DNA from 3 places in the Dysosmobacter sp. Phy genome. Region 2 is predicted to be linked to each of the others. Evidence: riboswitches for the same ligand, from Rfam matches in the RefSeq annotation. Region 2 holds a riboswitch; each other region holds the start of a gene.
What was found. Region 2 has a riboswitch for lysine ahead of dapA (4-hydroxy-tetrahydrodipicolinate synthase). Riboswitches for the same ligand answer to the same signal wherever they lie in the genome.
Positions count from the first base shown of each region.

Region 1: it holds a riboswitch for lysine, as region 2 does, so the genes downstream of both, ACVDHE_RS01350 (transporter substrate-binding domain-containing protein) here and dapA (4-hydroxy-tetrahydrodipicolinate synthase) in region 2, are expected to answer to the same signal.
Region 3: it holds a riboswitch for lysine, as region 2 does, so the genes downstream of both, ACVDHE_RS01705 (Na+/H+ antiporter NhaC family protein) here and dapA (4-hydroxy-tetrahydrodipicolinate synthase) in region 2, are expected to answer to the same signal.

Region 1 covers NZ_CM136997.1:286,107-296,233, forward strand. The annotation lists gene polA (DNA polymerase I) at 1-1,768, opposite strand, end outside; gene ACVDHE_RS01335 (flavodoxin domain-containing protein) at 1,899-2,423, shown strand; gene ACVDHE_RS01340 (hypothetical protein) at 2,511-2,897, shown strand; gene ACVDHE_RS01345 (phosphatase PAP2 family protein) at 2,946-3,488, opposite strand; lysine riboswitch at 3,687-3,858, shown strand; gene ACVDHE_RS01350 (transporter substrate-binding domain-containing protein) at 4,005-4,922, shown strand; gene ACVDHE_RS01355 (amino acid ABC transporter permease) at 5,058-5,966, shown strand; gene ACVDHE_RS01360 (amino acid ABC transporter ATP-binding protein) at 5,968-6,708, shown strand; gene ACVDHE_RS01365 (LysR family transcriptional regulator) at 6,775-7,659, opposite strand; gene ACVDHE_RS01370 (MarR family winged helix-turn-helix transcriptional regulator) at 7,829-8,299, shown strand; gene ACVDHE_RS01375 (ABC transporter ATP-binding protein) at 8,296-10,035, shown strand; gene ACVDHE_RS01380 (ABC transporter ATP-binding protein) at 10,110-10,127, shown strand, end outside.
Region 2 covers NZ_CM136997.1:1,982,154-1,992,280, forward strand. The annotation lists gene ACVDHE_RS09650 (Gfo/Idh/MocA family oxidoreductase) at 1-318, opposite strand, end outside; gene ACVDHE_RS09655 (ComEC/Rec2 family competence protein) at 385-1,335, opposite strand; gene dapD (2,3,4,5-tetrahydropyridine-2,6-dicarboxylate N-acetyltransferase) at 1,502-2,212, opposite strand; gene dapB (4-hydroxy-tetrahydrodipicolinate reductase) at 2,215-2,934, opposite strand; gene dapA (4-hydroxy-tetrahydrodipicolinate synthase) at 2,931-3,818, opposite strand; lysine riboswitch at 3,948-4,115, opposite strand; gene ACVDHE_RS09675 (M20 metallopeptidase family protein) at 4,292-5,392, shown strand; gene ACVDHE_RS09680 (putative heavy metal-binding protein) at 5,421-5,741, shown strand; gene ACVDHE_RS09685 (helix-turn-helix domain-containing protein) at 6,682-6,924, shown strand; gene ACVDHE_RS09690 (pyridoxal phosphate-dependent aminotransferase) at 6,965-8,101, opposite strand; gene ACVDHE_RS09695 (hypothetical protein) at 8,237-8,794, opposite strand; gene ACVDHE_RS09700 (CvpA family protein) at 8,816-10,127, opposite strand, start outside.
Region 3 covers NZ_CM136997.1:357,547-367,673, forward strand. The annotation lists gene ACVDHE_RS01675 (hypothetical protein) at 1-386, opposite strand, end outside; gene ACVDHE_RS01680 (DUF4860 domain-containing protein) at 383-874, opposite strand; gene ACVDHE_RS01685 (hypothetical protein) at 871-1,194, opposite strand; gene ACVDHE_RS01690 (type II secretion system F family protein) at 1,202-2,224, opposite strand; gene ACVDHE_RS01695 (transglutaminase-like domain-containing protein) at 2,332-3,321, opposite strand; gene ACVDHE_RS01700 (BTAD domain-containing putative transcriptional regulator) at 3,565-4,764, shown strand; gene ACVDHE_RS01705 (Na+/H+ antiporter NhaC family protein) at 4,826-6,577, opposite strand; lysine riboswitch at 6,655-6,827, opposite strand; gene ACVDHE_RS01710 (uracil-xanthine permease family protein) at 6,951-8,327, opposite strand; gene ACVDHE_RS01715 (2-thiouracil desulfurase family protein) at 8,597-9,028, opposite strand; gene ACVDHE_RS01720 (DUF3783 domain-containing protein) at 9,025-9,402, opposite strand; gene ACVDHE_RS01725 (NUDIX hydrolase) at 9,428-9,895, opposite strand; gene ACVDHE_RS01730 (cation-translocating P-type ATPase) at 10,012-10,127, opposite strand, start outside.

The sequences.
Region 1 (10,127 bases), 1.5 Mb from region 2:
CGAACTGCCGGTACTCCAGCACCGCCCCCACGATAGGGGCCTCGTAGCGGAGCTTTTCCAGCACATCGGCGTTGGTGGACCAGCCGGTCTTGGTCTTTTTCCCGTGGGGCAGGCCCAGCTTGCCGAAGAGGATCTGGCCCAGCTGCTTGGGGGAGTTGATGTTGAATTCCTCACCGGCCATGTCGTAGACGGCCTTCTCCTGGGCGGCGATGCGGGCGGAGAGCATCTCCCCGAAGGCCACCAGAGCCCCCTTGTCCACCCGGCAGCCGGTCCGCTCCATCTCCGCCAGTACCCGGCACAGCGGCAGCTCCGCCGTCTCAAACAGCTCCCAGAGCCCCTTCTCCCGGAGCCTGGGTGCCAACGCCTGGTACAGGCCGTCCACGGCGGCGGCGTAGTTGTCGAAGCTGGCCTCCGCGGCGGCCGCGTCCCCCAGCAGGGAGAAGGCGTCCTTGTCCAGGTACGCCGGCTTAGGCAGCTCCGCGTTGAAATAGGCCACGTACAGCCGCTGGAGATCGTAGCTGCCCGCCGTGGCGTCCAGCAGATAGGCCGCCAGGGCCGTGTCGAACACGAAGCCCTCAGCGGGAAGTCCGTTTTCCAGCAGCAGGCCCATCAGGTCCTTCACATTGTGGGAAACTTTTCTGATATCAGCGGAGAACAGGGCGCCCAGCAGGGCGTTCCAGTCCCCCTGGTACTTGTCGAAGAACAGCTCCGCCGTCACGGCGCTGTGCGCCCCGGTCCCGCAGACCACCGACACGCCGGTCAGGTCCGGCAGGGCCAGCAGCGACACATGGTCCGCCTGCCGCCAGAGGTCCAGCAGTTTTTCCGCCTGTCCGGGCTCCGTCACCTGCTCCACGGTCACGGTGAAGTCCGCGGGCGCCTGCGCCGCTTCCGGCGCCGCCTCCGCCGTCAGGCCCAGCTTTTCGATAAGCTTGGTGAACTCCAGCCGCAAAAACAGCGGGTATGCCTCCGGGCCGGGGGCCTGTACCCGGTTTTCCTCCGGGGAGAAGTCCAGCGGCGCGTCGGTGACGATGGTGGCCAGCCAGTAGGAGTGCCGGGCGCTCTCCTCCCCCGCCGCCAGCTTCTTGATCGCGGCGGGCTTGGCCTCCACATCCGGCATGGCGGCATACAGCGCGTCGATGCTGACATACTTCTGGATGAGATCCATGGCGGTCTTTTCCCCCACGCCGGGGACGCCGGGGATGTTGTCGGAGCTGTCCCCCATGAGGGCCTTGAGGTCGATCATGTGGATGGGATCGAAGCCATATTGCTCCCGGAAGGTCTCGGGGGTCATGTCCTTGGTGGTGGTCTGCCCCATGCGGGTGGAGACCAGCTTCACCTTGGTGTGGTCGGTGATGAGCTGGAGGCTGTCCTTGTCGCCGGTGACCACCACGCAGTCCCAGCCGTCCGCCTCGCACCTGCGGGAGATGGTGCCGATCAGGTCGTCGGCCTCCCAGCCCGCCAGCTCGTAGCGGGGGATGTTCAGCGCGTCCAGGGCCTCCTTCAAAACCGGCACCTGGACCCGCAGCTCCTCGGGCATGGGCTTGCGGGTGGCCTTATAGGCGGCGTCCGCCGTGTGGCGGAAGGTGGGGGCGTGGACATCGAAGGTGACGCACACCGCGTCGGGCTGCTCCTCCTCCCGCAGCCGCAGCAGCGTGGTGAAAAAGCCGAACACGGCGTGGGTGTACAGCCCGTCCCGGGTGGTGAGCGGCCGGATGCCGTAGTAGGCCCGGTTCAGGATGCTGTTGCCGTCGATGACCATGAGCTTCATGATGTGCGCCTCCCCATTGGAATTTCACAGATATTATAGTATACCCCATCCGGCGCCCCAGCGCAAGGCATTGCGGCACGCTTCCGGACATGGTACAATGCCGGAGAACAGAACGTGGGGAGGGTTAATCATGGGCAGTGTGATCCTGTACGGCAGCCAGTACGGCTCTGCCAGACGATACGCGGAGGCGTTTTCCCGCATGACGGGTTTCCCCGCGGCCAGCTTCGGGGCCGGTGCGGACCTGTCCGCCTGTGAGCGGGTCATTTACTTCGGCGGGCTGTACGCAGGCGGGGTCAAGGGCCTGCGGCAGACCGCCGCGGCGCTGCCGCCGGACACCGCCATGGTCATCGTCACCGTGGGCCTGGCCGACGTGGCGGACCCGGAGAACATCCGCTCCATCCGGCGCTCGCTCCGCCGCCAGGTGCCGCAGCGCGTCTGGGACCGCGCCATCCTGTTCCACCTGCGGGGCGGCATCGATTACAGCCGCCTGAGCCTCCGGCACCGGGCCATGATGGCCCTGCTGTACCGGCAGGTCAGCCGCCTTCCTGCGGAAAAGCAGACCGCCGAGACCCGGGGGATCCTGGAGACCTACGGAAAGGCGGTGGACTTTTTCGACAGCGGCGCCCTGCTGCCCATTCTGGAGGCCGTCCGCTGACCGCCGGGTCCCGTCTTGACGAACGGCGGATTTCTGATACACTGGATCCAGCACGGCCCGCCCGTCGGGCCCCGCAAAGGAGAGACCATGAAACACCACAACACCATTCTCAAAGCCGCCCGGGCCCTGGAGCTGGCGGTGGCAGCCGTCATTCTGGCGGTAATCGTCTGCGGCGGCGCGCTGCTGCTGTGGAGCACCGGCAAGACCCTGCTGACCGCCCCTGCATCCTTCAGCCTGGGGAATTTCTTCTCCAGCGCCCTGCTGCTGGTGATGGGGCTGGAGTTCGTCAAGATGCTGGCGCTGCACTCCGCCGCGGCCGTCATCGACGTGCTGCTGTTCACCATCGTCCGGCAGATGATCATCAGCCACAGCGGCGCTTTGGATACGCTGCTGGGCGTGGCCGCCGTGGCGGTCATCTTCGCCGTGAAGAAGTTCCTCCGGACCCCGGAGGGTGAGGAACACCCGGAATGCTGAAAAAGACGAGAGATACCCGACATTTGGGCATCTCTCGTCTTTTTTCCTTTATGTCCTGGCCAGCTTCCTCCGGGCCGCTGCCGTGATCCGGGCGCCGGCCCAGCCCAGCACCGCGCCCAACAGCGCGCCGCCCAGCACGTCGGTGGGCCAGTGGACGTAGAGGTAGAGCCGGGACAGGGCGATCACTACCGCCAGGGCCAGGGCCGCCCACCGCAGCCACCTGGGCGCGCCGCCCGCCAGGGCCAGGGCCGTCACCGCCGTGAAGGAGGCCGCGGTGTGACCCGAAGGGAAGGAGGCGTCCCCCGGCGGCGGGACCAGCAGGTCCACGGCGGTATTCACCGCGCAGGGCCGAATTCGGCCCACCAGGGGCTTTAAAAAGCCGTTGCACACCGCCAGGTCCAGCACCAGAGCCAACGCCACGCAGACTCCCGCCCAGCGGTATTTTTTTGTCAGCAGCAGCACCGCCGCCAGCAAAATCCAGATCTCCCCGTGGTCGCTGAGCCGGGTGATCGCGGGCAGCACTGCGTCCAGAAAGCCGCATCGCAGCGTCTGCTGGATCCAGTCCAGAATGGCAAGCTCCACTGCCTGCATATCCTCTCTCCTTTCCCAATTCCCGGCGCGCGAAGGCCGGGCTGCGGTCAAAATCCGTGCAGATTGCGGTTATTATAGCACAGCCCCGCCGGCACGCATAGGGAAATTTCGCCGCAGAATATACAAATTTTGCATCTTTGCCGGCAATGGCAGTTGACACCGCCTCCGGAACATGATAGGATACCCTCAAAATTGGATCGCTGAGATAGAGGCGCGAGGTCCATCAGTACCCCACGGCAAGGCCAGGCAGCCGCCGCAGGGAAAAGGGGACATCGCCGAAGTGCTTCGGACCTGCCTGGGTCCGGGGTGCTGGGCCGTCGGGAAAGACCCGCCGGACTGTCACAAACCTTTGTGAAGCGCTATCAATGGCTGTCGTCGGAATCACTGCGTCATTCCGCCTTCTCCATGGACCGCTTGACAGAGCGGTCCATTTTTTCGTCCCCTCCCCCACGGCGGCAGCGGAGGAGACGGCGCGTCCCGCCGCCGCAAAATCCGGAAATTGGAAAGGTGATTGAAATGAAGAAGTTTTTGACCCTGCTCATGGCCCTGGCCATGACCCTGTCCCTGGCCGCCTGCGGCGGCAGCGGCGACACTGCCGCTGAGGACACCACCGCTGACGCCGAGACTGAAACCAGTTCTGAGACCGGCACCGAGACCGGTGAGATCGCCTCCGGCGTGGAGGACGGCGTGCTGACCATCGCCATGGAGTGCGCCTACGCCCCCTACAACTGGACCCAGAGCGACGACTCCAACGGCGCCGTGCCCATCAAGGACTCCAGCGAGTTCGCCAACGGCTACGACGTGATGATGGCCAAGAAGATCTGCGAGGCCAACGGCTGGGAGCTGGAAGTGGTCCGCACCGACTGGGACTCCCTGGTGCCCGGCGTCCAGTCCGGCATCTATGACGCCGTCATCGCCGGTCAGTCCATGACCGCCGACCGCATGGAGCAGGTGGACTTCGCCGGCCCCTACTACTATGCCTCCATCGTCTGCGTCACCAAGTCCGACAGCGCCTTTGCCGGCGCCCAGGGCATCAGCGATCTCTCCGGCGGCTCCTGCACCGCTCAGATCGCCACCATCTGGTATGACTCCATGCTGCCCCAGATCGAGGGCGCCCAGATCCAGCCCGCCGCCGAGACCGCTCCCGCCATGCTGATGGCCCTGGAGACCGGCACCGTGGACTTCATCTGCACCGACATGCCCACCGCCATGGGCGCCGTGGCCGCCTATCCCGACATGAAGATCCTGGACTTTACCGACTCTGACGACAACTTTGCCGCCGACGAGGGCGACATCAACATCGGTGTGTCCGTGATGAAGGGCAATACCGTCCTCAAGGACGCCATCGACAGCGTGCTCTCCACCATGACCGTGGATGACTTCAACGCCATGATGGACGAGGCCATCGCCATCCAGCCCCTGAGCGAGGGCTGAGCCCAACGCTGATCCCCGAGGCGGGGGACGTCTGCGCGTCCCCCGCCTCGAGACCCGTCGGAGGGGGGACCGCTTCCCGGCCCCTCCTCCGATGCGCCTCACACATCATATTAAAAAGGAAGGGAGCCCTCCCTCATGGATCGATTCGTACAACTGGGCGCCGACATCGTCAAGCTCTGGCAGCGGTGCGGCGGCGACTATCTCAACGGCATCAGGAACACCATTGTCCTGGCCCTGGTGGCCACAGCCATCGGCTGTATCATCGGCCTTGTCTGCGGCATTTTGAACACCATCCCCTGCGCCAAGAACGACCCGCCCGTCAAGCGCTTTGTCATCAAGCTGATCCGGGCCATCGTGCGGATCTACGTGGAGGTCTTCCGCGGCACGCCCATGATGCTCCAGGCGGTGTTCATCTACTACGGCCTGCCCTATTTCACCAACAACGCGGTCCAGTGGCCCAGCGTGTGGGCGGCGGCGATCCTGGTGGTGTCCATCAACACCGGCGCCTACATGGCCGAATCTGTCCGTGGCGGCATCATCTCCATCGACCCCGGCCAGACCGAGGGCGCCAAGGCCATCGGCATGACCCACGTGCAGACCATGACCTCTGTCATCCTGCCCCAGGCCATCCGCAACATCATGCCTCAGATCGGCAACAACCTCATCATCAACATCAAAGACTCCTCCGTCATGTTCATCATCTCCTTCACGGAGTTCTTCGCCGCCCACCGGGGCGCCGTGGGCGCCACCTACCTGTACTTCCCCTCCGCCACCATCGAGATGGTCGGCTACCTGACCATGACGCTGATCGCCTCCTTCCTGCTGCGGTGGGTGGAGCGGCGCATGGACGGCAGCAGCGACTACGAGCTGGTCCAGGACGATCATCTGACCATGGCCGCCGGGACGTACAGCCATCCGGACCGGGGCACGCCCTTTGACGAGCGGCACCTGGAGACCCAGCAGGAACAGCAGCAGCTGGACGCGGAGCATCGGGAGCGGACTCGTCAGGAACTCAAACACGGACGGAGCAGGGGGGATCGCTGATATGAACGATATGATTTTGGAGATCCGGCATCTGAGCAAGTCCTTCGGCTCCCATGAGGTGCTGCGGGACATCGATTTCTCCGTGGCCAAGGGTGACGTGACCAGCATCATCGGCGCCTCCGGCTCCGGTAAGTCCACCCTGCTGCGGTGCATCAACCTGCTGGAGACACCCACCAGCGGCGAGATCCTCTACCATGGCCGGAACGTGGCCAGCCGGGGCGTCAACGCCGCCCAGTACCGCTCCCATGTGGGCATGGTGTTTCAGTCCTTCAACCTCTTCAACAACATGACGGTGCTGGAAAACTGCATGGTGGGCCAGGTGAAGGTGCTGAAGAAGAACAAGTCCGACGCCCGGGACAACGCCATGCGCTATCTCACCCAGGTGGGCATGGCCCCCTACATCAACGCCAAGCCCCGGCAGATCTCCGGCGGCCAGAAGCAGCGGGTGGCCATCGCCCGGGCCCTGGCCATGGAACCGGAGGTGCTGCTGTTCGACGAGCCCACCTCCGCCCTGGACCCGGAGATGGTGGGCGAGGTGCTGGACGTCATGAAGGCCCTGGCCCAGGAGGGCATGACCATGCTGGTGGTGACCCACGAGATGGCCTTTGCCCGGGACGTCAGCAGCCATGTGGTCTACATGAACCAAGGCGTCATCTGCGAGGAGGGCACTCCTGCCGACGTATTCGGCAACCCTCAGCGCCAGGAGACCCGGGACTTCCTCTCCCGTTTCCGCAAGAACTGAATCTCCCAAATACAGCAAGCGCCCCTGTCTGCCGGGATTTCGGCAGACGGGGGCGCTTTTTTGGGGTCAGGCTGGATCCTCCGCCATGGTCTGCCGCAGCAGCTCCACAAACCGCCGCAGCGCCGGGAAGCCTCCCTCCGGCAGGTATACCGCCCCGAAGGACAGCACCCGGCATTCGGGAATGGGAATATACCGCAGGCCCGGCAGGCGGGCATGAGGATAGTCCGCCGTCACAGCGAAGGCGTAGCCGGTCTCCGCCAGGACCTCCATGGCCTCCTGGTGGTCGCTGAAGAGGATCTGGTCCGTCTCCCGTTCTCCTATGGCCTGGCTCTGGAAGCGGAAGATCGCCTGGGGACAGATGGGCGGGCGGCAGACGGCGATGCGCCCCGCCCGGCGCAGCTCCTCCAGAGCCACCTGCTCCCGCCCGGCCAGGGGGTGGTCCGGCGCGCAGGCGCACACCACCGGACAGCGGGCCAGCTCCCGGTACCGGGCCCGCTGGGGCGCGGTCTCCCGGAAGGAGAAGATCAGATCCACCTCCCCCTCCGCCAGGAGGTTTTCCAGGGAGTCGAAGGGGATCATCCGCAGCACCGGCAGCAGATCCGGCAGCTCCTGCCGCAGGCGGCGCAGGGTGGGCCGCAGCATCCGCATCTCCGCGCTGTTGCGGCAGCCGATCAGCAGCCGCCTGGGGGTCTGGCGGGCCTCCTTCATCCGGGCCCTGGAGATATCCGCCAGCTTCAGGATCTCCCCGGCGTACTGGGTAAACCAAAAGCCCTCCTGGGTCAGCCGGACGCTCTTGCTGGTCCGGCGGAACAGCTTCACCCCCAGTTCGTCCTCCAGGGTGTTGATCTGATGGCTGACCGCAGGCTGCGTGATCTTCAGATGCTCCGCCGCCCGTGAGAAATTCAGAAAATTGGCCACCGCCATAAAGCACTCCAGCTGCGTGGTATTCACCGGTCCGCACCTCCTTCGTCCCCGGCCCCCATCTGGAAGAAACCGGGTGAACGATAAACGTCTTTTATAGAATATAGCATATTTGAATTTCACAGGCAAGCCATACCGTGGTATAAACAGTACGGTACGAAATACTTTCGTTCCTAACGATTGGAAAAGAGGCGAGCACATGACCGCGGCGGAACAGCGCCGGCTCCTGCGGGAGAACCGGTGGATCTGCATTCAGATCGAGCAGTACGGCAACCACTGCCTGGCCCACACGGGCCTCACCTCCGCTCAGGCCTATATCCTGCTCTATATCCTGCGTCACTCGGACCGGGGCACCTCCCTGACCGACATCCACCGGGAGTTCGGCTACTCCATGGGCACCCTGTCCGGGATGCTGAAGCGGCTGCGGGCCAAGGGCTGCATCCGCTCGGCCCCCTGCGACGGGGACGACCGGCGCAAGCTCCTCTTCGGCACCGAGGAGGGACGGCGGATAGGACCAGGCCTGGAGGCAACCATAGCCCGGATGCAGGCGCGGCTGTGCGGCCGGCTGAGCCAGGAGGAGCTGGACACCCTGTCCCGGCTCCAGAGAAAAATGCTGGACAGTCTCTTGACCCTGCGGGAACAACGCGAAAAGGAGGACGCAACATCGTGAAAACTGTACTGCGGCAGCTGGGGCGCTTTAAGCGGGACGCCCTGCTGTGCATTGGCCTGTGTACCCTGGAGGTGGCCATGGACATCCTGCTGCCCTTCATCACCGCTCTGATCATCGACCGGGGCCTGGAGGCCGGCGACCTCTCCGCCGTCTACCGCTACGGCGCCGTCATGGTAGGCCTGGCCTTTCTGGGGCTGGTGTTCGGCGCCGCCGCCGGACGGTACGCTGCCAGCGCCTCGGCGGGCCTGGCCGCCAATCTCCGGGAGGCCATCTACGCCAACATCCAGACCTTCTCCTTCTCCAACATCGACAAGTTCAGCGTGCCGGGCCTGGTGACCCGCATGACCACCGACATCACCAACGTGCAGAACGCCTTCATGATGGTGATTCGCATTGCGGTCCGCTCGCCGCTGACTTTGGTGTTCAGCTATGCGATGTGCCTGCTCATCAGCCCCACGCTGAGCCTCACCTTCCTCATCGCCGTGGTGTTCCTGGTGGTGGTGCTGGGGTCCATCATGGCGGTCACCCTGCGGATCTTCACCCAGGTGTTCCGCCGGTACGACGATCTGAACGCCAGCGTCCAGGAGAACGTCTCCGCCATCCGGGTGGTGAAGGCCTTCGTCCGGGAGGACCACGAGAACGAGAAGTTCTCCCGGGCCGCCAAGGTCCTGCGGGACCTGTCAGTAAAGGCCGAGGGTTTGCTGGCCTTCAACAACCCCGCCATGATGACGGCGGTGTACTTCTGCATCATCATGGTCTCCTGGCTGGGCTCCCGCTTCATCGTGGGCGGCTCCATGACCTCCGGCGAGCTGACCAGCCTGTTCAGCTACGTCATGAGCCTGCTGATGAGCCTGATGATGCTGTCCATGGTGGTGGTGATGATCTCCATGTCCGCCGCCAGCGTCCGCCGCATCAGCGAGGTGCTCAATGAGCGGGCGGACCTGCGCCAGCCGGACGAGGCGGTGACGGAGGTGGCCGACGGGTCTATCGACTTCGACCACGTCACCTTCTCCTACAAGCACGGCAGCGGCAAAAACGCCCTGGCCGACATCGACCTCCACATCCGCTCCGGTGAGACCATCGGCATCATCGGCGGCACCGGCTCCGGCAAGAGCAGCCTGGTGAACCTGATCTGCCGCCTGTACGACGTGGACGAGGGCGCCGTGAAATTGGGCGGCGTGGACGTACGCCGCTACGACACGGAGGTCCTGCGGAATCAGGTGGCCGTGGTGCTGCAGAAGAACACCCTCTTCTCCGGCACCATTCTGGACAATCTCCGCTGGGGCGATCCCGACGCCACGGAGGAGGCGTGCGTGGAGGCCTGCCGGGCCGCCTGCGCCGACGAGTTCATCGACCGCTTCCCCGACGGCTACCACACCCGCATCGAGCGGGGCGGCGCCAATGTCTCCGGCGGCCAGAAGCAGCGGCTGTGCATCGCCCGGGCCCTGCTGAAGCACCCCAAGGTGCTGATCCTGGACGACTCCACCTCCGCCGTGGACACCGCCACCGACGCCCGGATCCAGACCGCCTTTACTCAGAAGATCCCCGGCACCACCACGCTCATCATCGCCCAGCGGATCTCCAGCGTGGAGCACGCGGACCGGATCCTGGTGCTGGACGGCGGCCGGATCGACGGCTTTGACACCCACGAGAACCTGCTCAAGTCCAACGCCATCTACCGGGAGATCCACGACTCCCAGGTCAAGGGCGGCGGCGACTTTGACCAGCCCGCCTGAAAGGAGGAATCATTGTGAACGAAACGGCTTCCCGCCGGGGGCCCGGCGCCGTGCTGAACCGGGTCCTGCGGTATATGTTCCGCTACTACAAG
Region 2 (10,127 bases):
AAGACACTGCTCCAGGTCCACGCCCAGGGGCTTTTCGGAAAAGACGTGCTTGCCGGCGTCCAGGGCGGCGGCAATCTGCCGGCAGTGCTCCGAGGAGGTGGAGATCACCGCCACGGCGTCCATCTCCGCCTCTGACAGCATCTGGTCGAAGTCCGTGTACAGGGCCGTGACTCCCAGCTGCCGGGCAAATTCCACCGTCTCCGGCCGGGTGGTGCAGGCGGCGGTCAGCCGGGCGCCGGGGATCTTGCAGGCGATGTTCTCCGCGTGGACCCGGCCCAGGCGGCCCAGGCCCACGATGCCGATGCGCAGGGTATCCATGGTGTATTCCTCCCGTTTTTTCTCAGTTTTGGAAAAAGGCCGCCCGGCGGGGCGGCCTGATCAGGTTTACTCTACTTCCAGATGGACGGACTCGTGGTAGGCGGGCTCCACCAGGCCGGGGATGTCCACGGCGTCGGTGAAGTACACCTCCGGAACCTCTTCTTTCAGCAGGGAGACGATGTAGGGGTGGGGCCGCTCGTCGGGGCGGCCGGCGGCCACGCAGACCACCGCCGTCTGGGGCCGCAGCATATGCAGCAGCTTCCGGGTGGTGGAGGACAGCGAGGCGTGGTGGGGGACCTTCAGGATGTCGCAGGGGGTGGAGCTGGCGGTCTCCCAGACGTGGGCGTAGGCGTCGCCGCCCAGGACGATCTCCTTCCCGTGGTAGTACAGCCGCTGGCGCAGGCTGGACACGTTCATGGACTTGCCCCAGTGGATCAGGTCATAGGCGTTCTCCCGGCGCTGGAAAGCGGCGTCGTAGACCACCTTCTGGCGGGGATACAGGGCCGGCTCGCCGCAGAGGATGTCCATGGACAGTGCCTCCGTCAGCTGGCGGCGCTCCGTCCGGTCGCCGGGCAGCACCGTCACGCGCTTGATCCGCCCCGGGTGGGTCCGCAGGGCGGAGGCGTAGATCTCCACACAGCGCATCAGGTTCCGGGCGGCCCGGGGCATGGTCATATCCCGGTCCGGCTCCAGGGGCGGCGCATCCAGCGGAGGCAGGTAGGTGCATACCAGCTCGTCCACCTCCACTGCGTCCAGCACCCGGCCCAGGCCGCCGATGTGGTCCCGGTGGAAGTGGGTCACCAGCAGCAGATCCAGCCGGGTCACGCCGTTTTTGCGCAGGAAGTCTCCGGCGTAGATGCGGCGGGAGCGGTCGTCCTCCAGCGGCGGGTGGTCGTCCCGCACCAGGTTGTCATGGCCGCAGTCCACCAGCATGGCGAATGTCTGCCGTCCTGCGTCCAGCTCCCGGATCAGAATGGAGTCGCCGTTGCCTACGTTGATGAAGTCCAATGCCAGCATCCCCAGGCCCCCTTCGCTTGTTCAGTTGAATGGTTGGTATTAAGGATAGCATACTTTCCCGGCGGAGGCAATCAAAACCGCAAACGCTTTCTGCCAAAAAAACCCTGCGAATTTTGTCAAACTGCAAAAAACCGCCCTGCTGTTCAGCAGGGCGGTTTGTCAATTCTCACAGCTTGCGCAGAGCATCCACCAGGGCGGTCTTGCCCTCAGTCTTTTCGTCCTTCATCTTCACGATCCGGGCGGGGCTGCCGGCCACCACGGCGCCGGCGGGCACGTCCTCAATGACCACGGCGCCGGCGGCCACCACAGCGCCCCGGCCCACCCGGACGCCCTCGATGACCACGGCGTTGGCGCCGATGACCACGTCGTCCTCAATGACCACGGGGGTGGCAGAGGCGGGCTCCACCACGCCGGCCAGCACGGTGCCCGCGCCGATGTGGCACCGGTCGCCCACCATGGCCCGGCCGCCCAGGATGGTGCCCATGTCGATCATGGTGCCCTTGCCGATGACGGCACCGATGTTGATGACGGCGCCCATCATGATGACGGCGCCCTCGCCGATCTCCACCTTCTCCCGGATGATGGCGCCGGGCTCGATCCGGGCGGGGATGCCCTTCATGTCCAGCAGGGGCACGCCGGAGTTGCGGCGGTCGTTCTCCACTACGGTGTCGGTGATCTTGGCGGCGTTGGCCTCCAGGATGGGGGCCAGGTCCTTCCAGTCGCCGAACACCACGTAGCTGCCAACCCCCTGGGCGTTGGCGCCGCCGAAGACCTTGGCGGTGCCGAAGTCCACGGGGCCGGTGGTGTTGACATAGACCTTCACCGGGGTCTTTTTCTCGGAATTTGCAATGTAATCAATGATCTCCTGGGCGTTCATAGTCACTCTCCAAACAAGATTTTTTGCAGGTCATAGACCCCGCAGGGCTTTCCCGGCAGCAGCCGGGCCATGTGCAGCGCGCCGCCCGCAAAGATCTGGCGGCTGGCGGCCCGGTGGGTGAACTCCAGCTCCTCGTCGGGGCCGAAGAAGTGGACCGTGTGGGTCCCGGCCACGGTGCCGCCCCGCAGGGCGTGAATGCCGATCTCCTCCCGGGACCGCTTGCCGCAATTGCCCTCCCGGCCGTACACCGGCCGCAGGGCGTGCTGGGGGTCCAGGGCCTCCACCAGCAGCTTTGCTGTGCCGCTGGGGGCGTCGGCCTTCTGGTTGTGGTGGGTCTCAGTGATCTCGATGTCAAAGTCCGGCTTCAGCACGCCGGAGACGGTCTGCAAGGCCCGGTACAGCACCGCCACGCCCAGGGAGAAGTTGGCGCTCCAGAGGACGGGGGCCGCGGTGCCCAGGGACCGGAGCAGCTCCAGGTCCCGGGGGGAGTAGCCGGTGGTGCCGGAGAGCAGGGGCGTGCCGGTCCGGCGGACGTAGGCGGCGATCTCCGGCAGGGCCTCCGGCCGGGAGAAGTCGATGACCACGTCGGCCGCCTTCCCCAGCTGTCCCAGCTGGTCCAGATCGTCGTGGCCGAAGGCGGCCTGGATCTCGTCTCCGGCGGCGGTGGCCGTCTCCCGGATCAGTTTGCCCATTTTGCCCCGTCCGATGAGGATGTATCTCACAGCAGTCCCGCCTCCTCCAGGGTGCGGCGCAGGGCCTCGGTGTGCTCCGGGGTCATCTCGCACAGGGGCAGCCGCATGGGACCCACGTTCAGGCCCATCAGGTTCATGGCGGCCTTGACGGGGATGGGGTTCACCTCCATGAACAGGTCGTTCATGAGCTTTAAGTACTTCAGGTGATTTTCAACGGCCCGGGCCTGGTTGCCGCCCAGGTAGTCCGCCACGATCTCATGGCACATCCGGGGCATGACGTTGGCGTAGACGGAGATGACGCCGCTGCCGCCGATGCTCATGAGAGGCACGGTGATGTCGTCGTTGCCGGAGTACAATGCGAAGTCCGGCCCGATGCAGTGGGCGACCTTCATGGCGTAGGACATATCGCCGCTGGCCTCCTTGATGCCGGCGATGTTGGGGTGCTTGCTGAGCTTCTCCACCACGGAGACGGGGATGGAGCAGCCGGTGCGGCCGGGGACGTTGTAGAGGATGCAGGGGATGTGGACCGCGTCCGCCGTCTCGGCGAAGTGGCGGTACATGCCCTCGGGGTTGGCCTTGTTGTAGTAGGGCGCGATCAGCAGCAGGGCGTCGGCGCCCATGTTCTGGTACTCGATGCTCTTTTCCACCTGGGTGGCGGTGCAGTTGGAGCCGCTGCCAACGATGACCGGCACCCGGCCGTTCACGACCTTGATGGTGTGGGCCACCACGGCGGCGTCCTCCTCATGGGTCATGGTGGAGTACTCGCCGGTGGTGCCCAGGGTCAAAATGGCGTCGGTGCCTTCGGCGATCTGGCGCTCCAGCAGCTCGGTCAGCACCTCGAAATTGACGCTGCCGTCCTCGTGGAACGGGGTGACCATAGCGACGATGGATCCCTGCAAATGTTCGAACTTCATACTGTGTGCCCTCCATACTTTTCTTTTTTTCGGTCACGGGGACCAGCTCTCCCCTGAGGGAGAAAAACAAAAAGTCGGTAGAGACACGCCCCTACCGACAGCTCCCGCGCCCATGCACGGAGTGACCTGTTAGCGGATAGCGCCCCCGCGGGGACGCCCGCGGACAGTCCCGCAGGTATTCCCCACGGGCCCACCTCCCGTTCATACCTGAGCGGAAAGTTCGGCGGACTTGCTTTTGCCATGATCCTTGCCCGTCGGCTCCCATGACATCGTCGCATCCGCGCCTCTATCTCATTTTGAGACATCATAACACCATCAGGCGGCGGTTGCAAGAGAAAAATTCAAAAATTCCCCAGCGATTCCGGATCCTCTCTTGTGGAAAGCGCCAAATTCGCCCCCGCCCCTTGTTCCCCGGGGCGGGGAATGGTATATTGATAGCAAGAATGATACGCGCTTGCAAGGAGGTCCTGCCCATGTCCGTGGTCGAATACCGCCGCCAGCTCCACCGGATCCCGGAGCTGGACAATCAGCTGCCGGAGACGACGGCATATGTCCGCTCTGTATTGGAGCCGCTGGGGTGCAAGGTGTTTACGCCTATCACCGGCAGCGTGTGCGCCTGGTTCGACGCCGGACGCCATGAGAGCGTGGCCTTCCGGGCGGATCTGGACGCCCTGCCGGTGCCGGAGCGGACGGGATTGCCCTATGCCTCGGCCCACCCCGGCGTCATGCACGCCTGCGGCCACGACGGCCACACCGCCATGGTGCTGGCCCTGGCGGAATATGTGGCCGCCCACCTCTCTGAGCTGCCCCGGAACGTGCTGCTGATCTTCCAGCCCTCGGAGGAGACCACCGGCGGTGCCGGCAAGCTCTGCCAGGCCGGCGTGCTGGAGCGCTACCGTGTCCGGCACATCTTCGGCCTGCACCTGTGGCCGGGACTGGAGCAGGGCGTGATCGCCTCCCGCCCCGGTCCCCTCATGGCCCGGTCCAACGAGGTCACCGTCACCGTGGAGGGCCGCAGCGTCCACATGAGCCGGGCCAGCGAGGGCCGGGATGCCCTGACCGCGGGCATCGCCTATCTCCAGCGGGCATACGCCATGATGGACTCCCTGCCCCCGGCGGAGCCCCGGGTGCTGCGCTTCGGCAAGATGGTCTCCGGCACGGTCCGCAACGCCATCAGCGGCCGCACGGTGCTGGAGGGGAGCCTGAGGACCTACCGGGAGGAGACTTTCCGCTTCTGCCGCCGCCAGCTCCAGGACATCGGCAAGGCACTGGAGGCGGAGACCGGCTGTACCGTTACCGTCCACCTCAGCGAGGGGTATCCGGCGGTGTGGAACCACGAGGAGCTGTACGCCGACGTTTCCGCCAAGCTGGGGGCTGACGCGCCCCTTCTTCTGGAGGCGCCGATGCTGGCGGCGGAGGATTTCTCCTTCTACCAGCAGTACACCCCCGGTGTGTTCTTCCTGCTGGGCGTGGGGGATACGCCCCAGCTCCACGCGCCGGAGTTCGCCTTTGACGACGAGGCGGTGCTGCCCCAGGGCGTGGCGTTTTTGCAGAAGCTGCTGATGCTGGATTGACCACCGGATGACAAAAGGAGGAACTTTCATGATTCTCACCACCACCCCCTCCGTGGAGGGCCGCACCATCACCGCGTACCACGGCGTCGTGTTCGGAGAGGTGATCTCCGGCGTCAATGTCCTCAAGGACTTTGCCGCGGGATTATCCAACTTCTTCGGCGGGCGCTCCAACACCTATGAGGACGAGCTGATGAAGGCCCGCACCCAGGCGCTGGCGGAGCTGGAACAGCGGGCGCAGATCCTGGGCGCCGACGCTGTGGTTGGCATCGACGTGGACTACGAGGTGCTGGGCGCGGACAACGGGATGCTGATGGTCACCGTCAGCGGTACCGCGGTGTCTCTGAACTGAGACGGCGATCTTCCCATACGCGCAGGGCCGTCCCGCAGGGGGCGGCCCTTTTTTGCCGGTGCGGCAGGGCGGCGGGGACCGGGAGGTTCCCGGGGAATGCACCCCCCATTTTCTTTTCGGCAAGACGAAAAGAAAACGGGCCGTGCACGGTCCAAAAGAAAAGACGCCCGGACGAAGAGGCGGCCTAAAAGGGCCGCCTCTTCGTGTATGCGGGGGTCGCGCGAATCGGTGCGGAGGGTGTCGATAGCCCCGCCGTCCCTGCGCTTTACCCCGGCGGTCGAAAGACCCTGGAGCCGCATAGACCGTGCAGCGGATGAATGGGGGGTGATCAACGATTTGGCCTGCTCCTCTTACCGCTGCCGCTGCCCCGGCTTTCGATGAGCGCCTGGTGAGCGGCAGCGGAAAGAGAAGCTGATCGATTCGACATACACCCCGTTGAGCGGCGCAGTTGTTATGCGGGGACAAGGTTGTGCGCGGAAGGGGGATAGCGCAGGGACGGCAGACCGACGCCGCCGGGGGACCGATTCGCACGGCCCCCGCCATCACGAAAGGACGGCCCTTGGGCCGTCCTTTCGTCCAAAGCGGTTTTCTCTTGACCGGCCGCGGCCGTTTTCTTTTGTCAAGACAAAAGAAAATGGGGGCGGATTCCCCGCAGGCGGCAATGCTTGTGCCTCGAACAAGCCTGATGCTTCTGCCTCCTCCTGTTCCAGGTACCGCTCCTCCGCCGCCTGCTGTGCGGAGATCAAAATGCTCCGGGCCGTTCCGAAATCCTGCCGCTCCAGCGCCCGGAGCGCGCTTTCACCGGTGCGTGTCGTCTGCCATACAGATCTTTGCAAAAATCCATACGCCTCTTTACAAATTACTCCAAATATAGTAACTATATTTCATGAGAGCAGCGATCCGCTGCGCTCCGGACAAGTTGACTGTGTGAGGTGAGGATATGGAGAAGAACCAGTCTGTCATGGCGATACGGGAATACGGCCGGGTCCATGTCCGCCTGCGGGAAGTTCTGGAACAGCGGCAGATGAAGCGCAACGCGCTGGCCAAGGCCGCCAACACCCGGTTTGAAGTGGTGGACAAATGGTTCCGGGACGATGTGGAGAAGATCGACGCGGATGTGCTGGCCCGGTTCTGCTTCGTCCTGGGCTGCCGGGTGGAGGACCTGCTGGAATATCGGGAATAAAAGGCGGCGCCGTGCAAACGCACGGCGCCGCTTCTCTTTTTTACAGGCTCTTGATGAACCGCTCGATCCGGTCCAGGCCCTCTTTCAGGTCTGCGTCGGAGTAGCAGTAGGACAGCCGGATGTACCCCTCGGTCCCGAAATAGATGCCGGGGATGGCGCCCACCAGGCTCTCTCTGAGCATCCGCTCACAGAAGGTGATGGAGTCCATACCGTACTTGCGCACGTCCACGAACACATAGAAGGCGCCCTGGGGCTCCTGGATGGCGAAGCCCATATCGGTCAGGCGCCGGTAGATGTAATCCCGCCGCTTGCGGAAGATCTCCACCATGGGGGCGGTGTCGCTCTCCAGGGCCTTGACGCAGGCAGGCTGGATGAAGGCGGGGACGGAGGTGACGGCGTACTGGTGGAACACCTCCAGCCGGCTCTTCACGGCCTTGTCCGCCAGCAGGTAGCCCACGCGCCAGCCGGTCATGGCATAGGGCTTGGAGAAGCTCTGGACCACCACGATCCGGTCCCGCATGTCCTGGTACTCGGCAAAGCTGTGGTAGCCGTCCACATAGGTCAGCGTCCGGTACACGTCGTCGCAGATCACGAACACGGGCCGGTCCTTGAGCACCTCGTGGATGGCGTCCAGGGTCTCCTTGCTGTACATGCAGCCGGTGGGGTTGTTGGGGGAGGTCAGGATGATGGCCTTGGTCCGGGGGGTCAGGGCCGCCGCCAGGGCTGCGGGGTCGATCTGGAAGCCGTTGTCCTCCGTGGGCAGGAACACCGGCACGCCCCGGCACAGGCGGGTGATGGACTCGTACAGGCCGAAGGCGGGGGTGGGGATGATGACCTCGTCGCCGGGGTTGAGGAGGGTGTTGAAGGTGGCGGACAGCGCCTCCGTGGCGCCCACGGTCACCAGGATCTCGTCGGGGCCGTAGTGCAGGCCGTGGCGCTCCGCCTCAAACTTGGAGATGGCCTCCAGCAGGTAGGGGAAGCCGTTTCCGGGCGGATAGTGGGTGTCGTTGGCGTCCAGGGCGGCCTTGGCGGCCTCCTTGATGGGGTCCGGGGTGTTCAGATCCGGCTCCCCGATGGTCAGGGCGCAGGCGCCGGGGGTGTCCCGCACCAGAAAGGTGAACCGGCGGATGCCGGACAGCTCCACGTTCATGACCGCGTCATTGAGTCTCAGGTCCATGGGTTTCACGCTCCTTTTTCTAATGAATTCCAGTATATGCGCCGGAAAAAGGGATGTCAACGACTTCAAAACAATTTTTCTCTTCCGCGGAACAGAAAAAGGCCGCCCGTCAGGGCGGCCTTTTCGGCGGATGCATTACCGGCAGCGGCGGTATTCCAGGGGCTGGTCATAGCCGAAGGTCCGCTTGCCGTTCATCTCCATGGACTCGGAAACCACCAGAACCTCGGGGGTGAACCGCTCCCACAGCTTGAATTTCAGCACGGGGGTGAACATGCTCTCGCTGCCGCCCTCCCAGCCGCCGTCCCTGTACTCGTACAGGGCGGGGGTGAACTTGGCGGAGGGGGTCAGGTCGGCGTAGTTCAGACGGCCCAGGCTCTCCGCCCGGAAGGTCTCCTTGGTGTAGGGGGCGGGCATGTCGTAGCTGGTCAGCTTCACCCGGCCGCCCGGCTCCAGGGTGAAGAGGAACAGGTGGGGCATGGGGTTGGTGCGGCCGTTCACGGTGTAGTCGCTCTCCTCCAGCATAAAGACGCCGTCAAAGTTCTCCGGCAGGCCGTCGATGCGGTCGTTGAGGACGGTGTTCACGTGGCGTGCGGCGGGGTAGCCCTCCACGCCCTGGGCCTGGAAGGCCGCCAGCTGGTCCCGGTTATTAAAGGTGCCGGTCAGCAGGGAGACAAATTCCTGAAGTGCGCTGATAAAAATTCCTTCTTTCTGTTCTCAGGCGGCGTTCTCTGCCGTCTGGTCGGGGGACGTGTCTGTTGGGGCTGATGAGCCGTAGTAGTCGCCCAGGCTCTCGGCACGGAAAATGGTGTACAGCACCACCTTGTCTCCGCCGCTCCCAACGGTCAGCTCCTGCGGGGTCTGGTTCCGGTCAAAGCTGATGAGCACACCGTCTCCCACCTGCAGCATGGCCACCCTGGGATCGTCCGCCGCGCTGATCTGGTAGTAGACCGCGCCATGCTCCGCGTTTTCACCGGCGCCCAGGAAATACTGGGTGCTGCCGCCAATGACCGCCGTGCGGATATCCGTGATCTCAAACTGGGCGGGCCCCAGGTCTCTGTCACCGGACTGATCCACCCCGGCCTCCTCCTGTTTGATAATGCCGTTGTCCGCCAGGGCTTGGCGGTAGCTGGTCTCGCAGGCGGCCACGGTGGCGCCGGTGGAGACGATGGAGTACTGCTGGACGTTGACCATGGCATACATCTTCACCAGGCCGTCCTCGCCCTTGAGGGCCATGAAGTAGGTGGGCTGGTCCGCCACGTTCAGCAGCAGGGGGAAGGTGGCGATATAGCGCATCTGCTGGACCTGGCTCTGGGCGCTGGCCTGGGCGGAGGACTCCGTGGCACCGGCCACCGTGTAGAACTTGGTCTCCTTGGTCCGCTGGTTGCTCAGCAGGAAGCCGATATTGGACTGATCGGTGGTGACGGAGGTGACGCCGGTGTACATATACACGTCGTCTCCGATGGCGATATAGTTATAGCCGTCGGTGGTGACCTTCACGTCCCGCTGGCCGAAGATGGAGTTCAAAAAGCCGTTGGCGTACATGCCGTAGTAGTCGTACTGCTCCATAATGAGGTCCGCCACGTACACCTGGTCCACCCAGGAGGGGACCTCCTCATAGTACTGGCTCTCGCCGGTGACGGCGTTGACCAGCACGGCGCCGTGGATGTCGGTGCCGCCGAAGAGGCCGATGGTTTTGACCATCCGGGGGCAGACCCAGAAGGGCGTGCCCTCCTCGTCGATTTCAAAGACGGGGTTGGCGAACATATAGGTGGGGTAATGGAACCGCAGGTGCCGCTGGAGGTTTCGGCCGAAGTGCTCGGCGGTGGTGTAGCGGATGCCCTCCTCCAGGCGCACCACCTCCACGTCCTGGGTCACCATGTCCACAATCAGGTAGGCCGGCAGACCCTCGGAGCGGTTGGTGAACCACTTGATAAGGTCGGCGTATTCCAACGTCGCCACCCGCACAGGCCGGCCCTGATAGTTGATCTGGGTGAAGCCCTCCTGGACCTCAAACTGGGACACCATG
Region 3 (10,127 bases), 1.5 Mb from region 2:
AGATCCGCCAGCAGATCGCCGTCCGCCGTGTAGACCTGGACCTGGGCGGCCCAGAGGTAGTCCAGGCCGCTGTCGACGGAGAGGATCAGCAGGTGGTAGGCCGCGGCGTCCGCGGCGGTCACGCTGTTCCATCCGGCGTCGTAGGAAATGCTCCAGCCGCCGTCGCCGGAGGCGGCGGACCGAGCGGTGAAATACGTCTCGTCGCCGCTCTTCAATGCCTCGGCGGCGCTCTGGGCCTCCAGCAGGGCCCGGTCCCGGGCCTCGCCGTAGCGGGAGGTCCGGTCCGACAGGACGAACACCTGGACGCACAGGGCCGCCGCCAGGGCGAACACCAGCACCATTACCATCTGCTCCATCAGGGCCAGGGGGGTCTTGCTGCGTCTCATGGCGCCGCCTCCTTCCCGCTGCGCAGATACAGCGTCACCTGCTGCGTCTCTCCGTCGGCGCTGGTGATCTCCACGGTCAGAAGGCCCGCGCCGGACAGGGAGACGGAAAGGCTCTCGGCCTCCAGGACGGGCTCACCGTCCTCCGGGGCGAAGTCCCCGGACGCATCGGTGAACAGCTCCCGCAGCCAGCCGTCGTGGCAGTAGACCCGGGTGACGTAGGCCTCACCGTCGATGGTCTCCCAGAGCTCCAGGGCGTCGGAGCCGCCGAAGGCGCCCGCGCTGATGCCGCCGGAGCGGTCCGCCTGGCGGACCCGGGTGGCAATGTACTGGGCAACGGTGCGGCTTTCGTAGCTCTCCCGGTCCCGCTCCGTCAGGCGCTGATAGGCGTCCGCGCCCATCAACAGCACCGACAGCACGCAGGCGGCAAATATCCCGAACAGCAGCAGCGCCAGCAGGCCGTTCAGGGAATGATCCTTTTCTCGTCTCATGGCTCGTTTTCCAATACGGTGATGTCCGGCATCAGGTTGGACGCAAAGACATCGTAGTAGACCGTGTAGCGGTCAGTGTCGATCTGGAGGCCATAGCGCTCCTCCATGTACGCAAGGTCCGGGGGATAGATCCCCTCGGCGGCGTAGCAGGCCACAGCGGAGCGGCGCAGGGCCTCCTCCAGCTGGCGGCGCCCCTGGTCGTCCCGGCCGTTTTCCAGGTTGGACAGGGCAGTGAAAAAGCACAGCGCCGCGGCCAGGGCCACCACCGGCAGCAGCAGCGCCCGTACCGCGCCGCCGAAGGCGTTTCTCCTTCTCCTCATCATAGGCTCACCCGATGGCCGTCATGATGTGCATGAGCGGCAGCATCACCGACAGCAAAATGACCCCCACCATCACCGACGTCACCAGCACCAGGGCGGGCTCCACCCGGGCCACCTTGGCCTCCAGGGCCTCCTGGCTCTCCAGGGTCAGCCGGCGGGCGATTTCCTCCATCACCGTATCGCCGGTGCCGCTGCGAAGGCCTAGGGCCAGCAGGCGGCAGGCGGCCACGGGCAGGGCCTGGGAATCCCGCAGCGCCGCGGCCAGGCCGGCCCCCTGGGCCAGCCTGGACTGGCAGTCACGGCAGCGGCGCACCGCGGCGGGCACGTCGCCCAACAGTGTCTCCGACAGCTCCAGGGACTCCTCCAGAGGCAGGCCGCTGCGCAGGCCCATGGCCAGCGCCTGGGCAAACCGGGCGACGCCCATCTGCCGGGACACGCCCTTGTCTCCCCGGCGGCGGTGCCACCAGGCCAGGACCAAGGCCCGGAAGGACGTGCTGGCAGCAAAGGCCCCCAGGCCGAGGACCATCAGGGCCAGCACCGCGCACAGCACCGGCATGGCGGCGTCCAGCGCCTGGCCCAGGGCCAGCAGGCCTCCAGCCACACCGGTCATCTGGCCGCCCAGGGAGGCGTACACATCCCGGAACACCGGCAGCACCCGCACCAGCAGCACCACGATCACCACCAGCATCACCAGCAGCAGCACCGCCGGGTACAGCAGCGACGAGCGGACCTGCCGGTCCAGCCGGTCCCGCCCCTCATAGTACCGGGACAGGGCCTGGAGGGCCTCCTCCAAATGGCCGCTGCGCTCGCCCACCTCCACCAGGCCCACCACGTAGAGGGGAAAGCGGCCCGTCTGCCTCATAACGGCAGACAAAGGCGTACCGCAGTCCGCCTCCCGGGCCATGGAGGAGAGCAGTTCTCTCTGCGCGCCTCCGCGCTCTTCCTCCGCCAGCAGGGACAGTCCGTCCGCGGCGCCCACACCGGCGTGAATCAGCAGTGACAGTTCCCCGCACAGCGAGGACAGTTCCATATCAGACAAGCAACGGTTTTTCATAGGCAGCTCCCGCAAAAAAATAGGCTTGCATCAAGATGCAAGCCTATTTTAATGCAAATCTGTCGATCCGTAAAGGGGAAAAGTCAGTAGAGATACTTCACCGTGTAATTCTTGCCGTCACCGATATACTGCATGATGGAGGCACTCTGCTTGCCGCTGGAGGCGAAGGTGGGGTCCATCCGCTGCCAGGAGGTGCCGTCGAAGTAGATGACGCCCTCCACCCAGCCGGTCTTTTCGGACCAGACGCTGATCCAGGCATGATATGCGGTACCGGCGTAGCCCACCACCAGCTTGCAGGGCACGCCCTGGCTGCGGAGCATCCCGGTCATCAGCGCCGCATAGTCGAAGCAGATGCCGGTCTTTTTGGCCAGCACGGTATCCAGCACCGGCAGGTAGCCGCTCTGGACCGTGGCCGCCAGCTGCTTGTCGTAGGTGAGGTTCTTTACCACAAACTCATAGATGGCCTGGACCTTGGCCAGGGGATCCGTCTTGCCTGCGGTCAGCTCCGCCGCCTTGGCCACAGTCTTCGGGGCCACGCCGTAATCCACGTACTGATTGGGCCGCAGGAAGGGCGCAAATTCGTCCGTCAGCGTCACCTGAAAACTGACGGAGGTCACCGTGGAGTACTTGGTGCCGGAGATGTTCTCGTAGACGATCACCTGATAGGAGCCGTTGCCGTCAGACAGGGGGAACACTTCCCACTCCCCGGCAGTAAGGTTATAAGTATAGGTAGTGGTGGGCCCCTTCACCTGGGCCTTCAGCCGCTTGCTGGTGGAAGCGGTGTACTGGACCATCACATAGCCGTCCCTGGTGTTGGAGTAGTCGATAACGGCCTTATCGCTCTTTTTCACCTGGGTGCCGGAGGCCACCGGCTGCATGGTGTCCGGGATAGCCGCGGAGGCCGCCAGGGCCACCGCCTCGTCCTCCAGATCCACTTCTTCCAGCGTCACGCTGTCGATCCAGGCTTCCTCTTCTCCGGCCGCCGCTTCGGTTTCCGTGCCGGCGGCACAGCCGGTCAGAGCCATGGACAGCAGCAGCAACAGCGCAAGCGCCCGTAATTTCCAGTTTTTCATAGGGGATTCTCCTTTCCGCCCCTCCGGGGCAGACTGTCTCATTCTGTTTTAGTATAGCAGGTTCCCCGGAAAAAGTGAAGTACTTTTTCGAATTCCTCCGCATTTTTTGCATTTTGACGTAACTTTTACGCTTTTTCCATTGCATCACCCGGGGGTTTGTGGTATCTTGTACTATATAATTCTATCCGTATGTCCATATTGATCTGCTCGTATCAGTTTCCAGCAGGAGAGGAGGGATGGCATATGGAGATCCCGGATCTGCAGGTGCGGATGCTGGGCGGCTTCTCGATCCGCCTGGGCGGAAAAGAGATCAACGACAGCGATAACCGTTCCAGAAAAGTCTGGCTGCTGATGGCCTACATGATCTATTGCCGCAACCGTTCCATCTCTCAGGAGGAACTGGCGGATCTTCTGTGGGGCGAGGAGGAGCGCAGCTCCAACCCCATCAACGCGCTGAAAACCATGTTCCATCGGGTGCGCTCCCTGCTCAATCAGTTGGACAGCTCCGCCGGACACAGTCTCATTGTGCGGCAGGAGGGTACTTACGCCTGGAACCAAGAGGTCCCCTTTTCTCTGGATACCGACGATTTTGAGGCGCTCTGCCGTAAGGGCGCGTCCGAGGAGGACGAGGAGGCCCGTCTCGAGACCGATCTCCAGGCCCTTGCTCTGTACGGAGGCGATTTTCTGCCCAAGCTGTCGGCGGAACCCTGGGTGGTGCCCATCTCCGCCTACTTCCACAATTTATACATCCGGACCGTCCAGGAGGTCCTTCCCCTGCTGGAGGGCCGCGGCCGCCTGGAGGAGGCAGCGGAGCTGTGCCGCAAGAGTGTGGTGGTGGAGCCTTACAATGAGCTGCTCTATCAGCACCTGATGCAGGATCTGCTGACCCTGGGCCGGCAGCAGGAGGTCATCTCTGTCTACGAGGACATGAGTCAGCTGCTCTTTGACAATTTCGGCATCATGCCCTCCGACGAGACCCGGGCCATCTACCGGGAGGCCATGCGCACCGTCAATGACAAGGCGGTGTCCATCATCACGCTCCGGGAGCAGTTGCGGGAGCCGGAGGGAAGCGCCGGTGCGCTGTTCTGCGACTATGACTTTTTCAAGGTCCTCTACCACGCCGAAGCCCGGGCCGTAGCCCGCAGCGGTGACGCGGTCCATATCTGCCTGCTCTCCGTCACCGGCGATCAAAACCAGGAGCTGCCCAAGCGGAGCCTGGACCGGTGCATGGAAAATCTCCAGGAGCTGATCCGCACCAGCCTCCGAAAGGGCGACATCGCCGCCCGTTGCAGTATCTCCCAGTACATCCTGATGCTGCCCCAGGCCAATTACGAAAACAGCTGCAGAGTCTGCGAGCGGATCATCCGGGCATTCGGCCGCCAGTACCCCCACTCCCCCGCCTCCCTGCACTACTCGGTGCAGCCTTTGGAGCCCAACGCCTGACGATGTGCAAAGGAGCCGCCCTCTTAAGAGGGCGGCTCCTTTTTCCTGTTTCAGCGGGATCTCAGGCCGCTCTTCCGGCCAGCTTGCGGATCACCAGCAGCGTCAGCAGCATCAGCACCACGGACACCGGCAGGGCGATGACGGCGTTGGGCACAAAGCCAGCGAAGATGTAGCTGACCAGGCTCACCGCCGCGGCGGTGATGGCGTAGGGCAGCTGAGTGGACACATGGCTGACATGGTCGCACTGAGCGCCGGCGGAGGCCATGATGGTGGTGTCAGAGATGGGAGAGCAGTGGTCGCCGCACACGGCGCCGGCCATGCAGGCGGAGATGCACACGATGGACAGGGGGTTGTTCATGGGGAACACGTTCTGGACAATGGGGATCAGCATACCGAAGGTGCCCCAGCTGGTGCCGGTGGCAAAGGCCAGCAGGCAGCCGATCACGAACACCAGGGCCGGCAGCAGCATCTGGACGCCGGCGGCGCTGCTCCACACAAAGTCCCGGACAAAGTACTTGGCGCCCAGGGAGTCGGTCATGGCCTTGAGGCTCCAGGCGAAGGTCAGGATCAAAATGGCGGGCACCATGGCCTTGAAGCCCTCGGGGATGCAGCCCATCATGTCCCGGAAGGACATGGCCCGGCGGACCATGTAGTACACGACGGTGAACACCAGGGCAAAGGCGGAGCCCAGCAGCAGGCCCACGGAGGCGTCGGAACCGGAGAAGGCGTCCACGAAGCTGGCGCCGGAGAAGAAGCCGCCGGAGTAGATCATGCCGATGACGCAGCAGATCACCAGCACCACGATGGGCAGCACCAGGTCCAGCACACGGCCCTTGTCCTCCTCCATCTCCTCGTCCATCATGGCGTAGGGATTGGGGCCGGAGAACAGGTCGCCGGTCTCCCGGGCGTTGTCCTCGAACTTCTTCATGAGGCCGAACTCGGTCTTCATCAGGGCCATGCCCACCATCATGACGATGGTCAAAATGGCGTAGTAGTTGAAGGGGATGGCCCGGATGAACAGGTTCAGGCCCTGGCCGTCCTCGGCGAAGCCCGCCACAGCGGCGGCCCAGGAGGAGATGGGGGCGATGATGCACACCGGGGCGGCGGTGGCGTCGATGATGTAGGCCAGCTTGGCCCGGGAGACCCGGTGCTTGTCGGTCACCGGCCGCATGACGCTGCCCACGGTCAGGCAGTTGAAGTAGTCGTCAATGAAGATCAGGATGCCCAGGACGATGGTGGCCAGCTGCGCGCCCACCCGGGTCTTGATGTGCTGCTGGGCCCAGCGGCCGAAGGCGGCGGAGCCACCGGCCTTGTTCATGAGGCACACCAGAGTGCCCAGGATCACCAGGAAGGCCAGGATGCCCACGTTGTACCCGTCGGAGAGCACCGAGACGATGCCGTCCTCAAACACGTGGAGGACCGTGCCCTCAAAGGAGAAGTTGGAGTACAGCAGGCCGCCGGCCAGGATGCCGATGAACAGGGAGGAATACACCTCCTTGGTGATCAGCGCCAGGGCGATGGCAATGATGGGGGGCACCAAAGCCCAGAAGGTATTGTAAAAATGGCTGGGGGACTCCACATAGCCGGTGCCGCCGCAGGCGGCGCAGACATTTTCGCCGCCGCAGCTTTCACATTCCGGGTCCAGTCCGTAGCAGTCCATACAGGCGCCGGAGGCGCCGCAGTCGGGGCACTCGATCATTTTGGTGCCAGGTTCCTCGGTGGGATCGCTGGCCGCCGCCGGAACGGCCATGGCCGCGCACAGCACCAGCACCAGCGCCAGCAGGGGCAGCAGTCGCCGCAGATGATGTCTCATGTTTTCTCTCTCCTTACACAAAAAAATGAAGCCATGAAGGTATCATGGCTTCACGCAGGCACGATATGGTTCCCACGGGTCATGACAGCGCTCCACCTTGGGGGTGACAGTCCGGCGGATGTTCTCCGGCGGCCCGGCCCCTCTCCGCCAGGCAACGGAGCGAAGCCTCGGCGGTCTCCCCTTTCCCCTCCTCCCCGGTGTCCTGCCGTCGGGAGGCGGTACTTTTGAAGCCCGCGCCTCTATCATGGATTCAGTTGCTTGTACATTATATAAAATATTGGAAAAAAGTCAACCGGAAACCTGCATTTTTTGCTGTTTTCTCCAAAAAACGTCTCCGGAGGCCGCGGTCTCCGGAGACGGGAAGATTTTCCGATCAATACCGGCCCAGGGAGGCGGCGGTGTCGGAGGTCGCGGTCTTGCCAAAGTGGAAGTCGTTGCCGGGCAGGATGGCGTTGAGAACAATGCCGGCGATGGCGGCGATGGCCAGAGAGGTCAGGGTGATGGAGGCGCCGCTCACGTGGAAGGTCAGTCCTCCGCTGAATCCCAGGCCGCACACCAGGATGACGGCGGCGATGATAAGGTTGCGGGAGTTGGTGAAGTCCACCTGGTTCTCCACCACGTTGCGCACGCCGATGGCGGAGATCATGCCGTAAAGGATGAAGCTGACGCCGCCGATGATGGCCGCGGGGATGGTGTTGACCAGATAGGCAAAGGCCGGAGAGAAGGACAGCACCACCGCGTAGATGGCGGCCAGCCGGACCACCCGGGGATCGTGGACCCGGGAGAGCACCAGCACGCCGGTGTTCTCGCCGTAAGTGGTGTTGGCGGGGCCGCCGAAGAGGCCCGCCAGGGAGGTGGCGACGCCGTCGCCGATGAGGGTCCGGTGCAGGCCCGGGTCCTCGATGAAGTTCTCGCCCACCGTGGCGGAGATGGCGGACATATCGCCGATGTGTTCCATCATGGAGGCGATGGCGATGGGAGCCATGACCAGGATGGCGGAAATATCAAACTTCGCCACGCTTCCGCCGAAATTCGTCACAAAGGGCTGGAAGCCCAGGATGGGATTCATGCCGCTGAGAAGCGTGGTGTCCGCCAGACCGGAGAAGTCCACCATGCCGGCCACCAGGGCAACCACATAGGACCCCACCACGCCCAGCAGGATGGGGATGATCTTGATCATGCCCTTGCCCCAGATATTGGCCACAATGATGATGGCCATGGCCACCAGGGCCAGCCACCAGCAGGTGGAGGCGTTGGACACGGCGGAGGGGGCCAGGTTCAATCCGATCAGGATGATGATGGGGCCGGTGACCACGGGGGGCAGGTAGTGCATGACCCGGTGGACGCCCACGGCCTTGATGACCAGGGCCAGCACCACATACAGAAGGCCCGCCACCACAATGCCGCCGCAGGTGTACTGGAGTTTTTCAGAGGCCTCCATGGTGGCGTAGATGCCGGCGTCCATCTCCGCCATGGCCTGGAAGCCGCCCAGGAAGGCGAAGGAGGAGCCCAGGAAGGCGGGGACCTTCAGCCGGGTGCACACATGGAAAAAGAGGGTGCCGAAGCCGGCGAAAAACAGCGTGGTCTGGATGGACAGGGGCAGACCGTAGCTCTGGACCAGGATGGGCACCAGCACCGTGGCGCCGAACATGGCGAACATATGCTGGAGGCCCAGGATCAGCATTTTGGGCACGCCCAGGGTTCGGGCGTCCCGGATGGGGGCCTGGGAAGCGGCAGTTTTTTCGTTCATTTGTTTTCTCCTCTCACTCATTGGGTTCTCTTCTCACAACACGGGCAAAAAAATACCGGCCCCCTGGCCGGTCAAAAGAGAAAATGGGAATAAGAGGACACCGCCGCCCGATCCGCCGTCAGGTGATGATAAGCCAGCATGGTGTTCCCTCCTCCGTCATTTGCCTCATTATACAGAAGCCTCCTTCCCTTTGCAAGTCTGGTTTTCCATGAGAGCCCCATAAAATCTCGGCAGAAAATTGTAAAAAATGACGAGGTGGTATGACCTCGTCATTTCAGCAGTTCGGATATTTGGGATTCTCCATATACCGCCAGCCCCTGAGCTGCCAGCAGTTCCGCTGCGACACCGTCCCCGGCGGTCAATGTGCCGGTGAAGGTACCGTCATAGATCCGCCCGTGGCCGCAGGAGGGGCTGCGCTCCTTCAGCACCGCGGCCTCACAGCCGAAAAAGCGGCACAGGGTCAGCGCCTCCTCCGCACCCCGGCGGTACTGTTCTGTCACATCCAGCTCGGCGGCGGTCACAACCGCCTCGCCCCGCCGCTCGGCAGGGGGGCGGGGCGTGGCCAGGCCCCCCAGCTGCTCGGGGCACACCGGCACCAGATCATGCCGCTCCGCCAGGGCCGCCGCCAGAGGGTGGGCCTTGGAGGCCCCGTCGTACCGGCAGCGGCAACCCAAAAGGCACGCGGAGATCAGCAGCCTCATGCCCGGCCCTCCATGGCCTGCCGCTCCCGCAGCAGCTCCCGGTGGAGCCGCAGGACGCTCCAGCTGCGGTTGTGGGGCGTGAGAACCGCTTTCAGGCACTCCGGCCCCGCGCCCGCCCCGGCCAGGGCCGGCAGCAGGGCGTCCAGCCGGTCCTCCAGGCCGCACAGCACCAGCATCCGTCCTCCCAGAGGCCCGCCGGCATAGGGCAGGGCGGCCCCGGGATCGTCGTCCAGTCCCGCCAGCACCGCTAGGGTCTTGTTGTAGTCCGCCTTTGCCACCGGCACCACCTCAGCCCCCAGGGGGCCCACAGCGGACTCCACCGCCAGCACCGCCGGCAGCGTGTCAAACCCGAACAGCAACAGCTTTCCGCTCATGTCGTCTCCTCCTCTTGTCCGCTCTTCAGCGCAGCGCGCTGCCGTTCAGCACCGCACCGGTCAGCCGGTCGCCCTCGTAGCACAGCTTCAGCGAGAAAAAGGGCACATCCCGGTCCAGCAGGTCCAGAAAGATCTTGTCCCCCTCCCACATGGGGAGGCTGCGCAGGTCCGCCTTTTTGATCCAGGCCAGCTCCCCCTCGTCACAGGGGTGGGGCGTGCCGGTCCAGCCGGTGGCGGTGAACAGATGCATGTATTCCGTGGGCGCCTGGTCAGACACAAAGGTCACCAGCCCCCGATAGCGGTAATCGGTCAGGGTCAGGCCCGTCTCCTCCCAGGTCTCCCGGAGAATGCAGTCCTCGGGGCTCTCCCCCTCCAGGAACTTGCCGCCCACGCCGATCCACTTGTCGCGGTTGAGGTCGCGGGCTTTCTTGACCCGGTGGAGCATCAGGTATTCGTCCCCCCGCTCCAGATAGCACAGTGTGGAATTGATCACGGCCCCGCCTCCTCTTTTACCCTTATTATACGCAAAAACCGCCAAAAAGGGAAGCCCCTGAAAAAGCGGCACCGGCCGGAGGGGAAATCCCCTCCGGCCGGCAATTTTCAGAAGATTTACGCACGTTTTCCGTGCAGAAGAGCTTTGAGCAGCTGGATCACCAGCATGCTGCCGAAGGACAGTCCCACGATGATGCCCACCTGACCGGCGGACAGTGCCGCCACCTGGAACA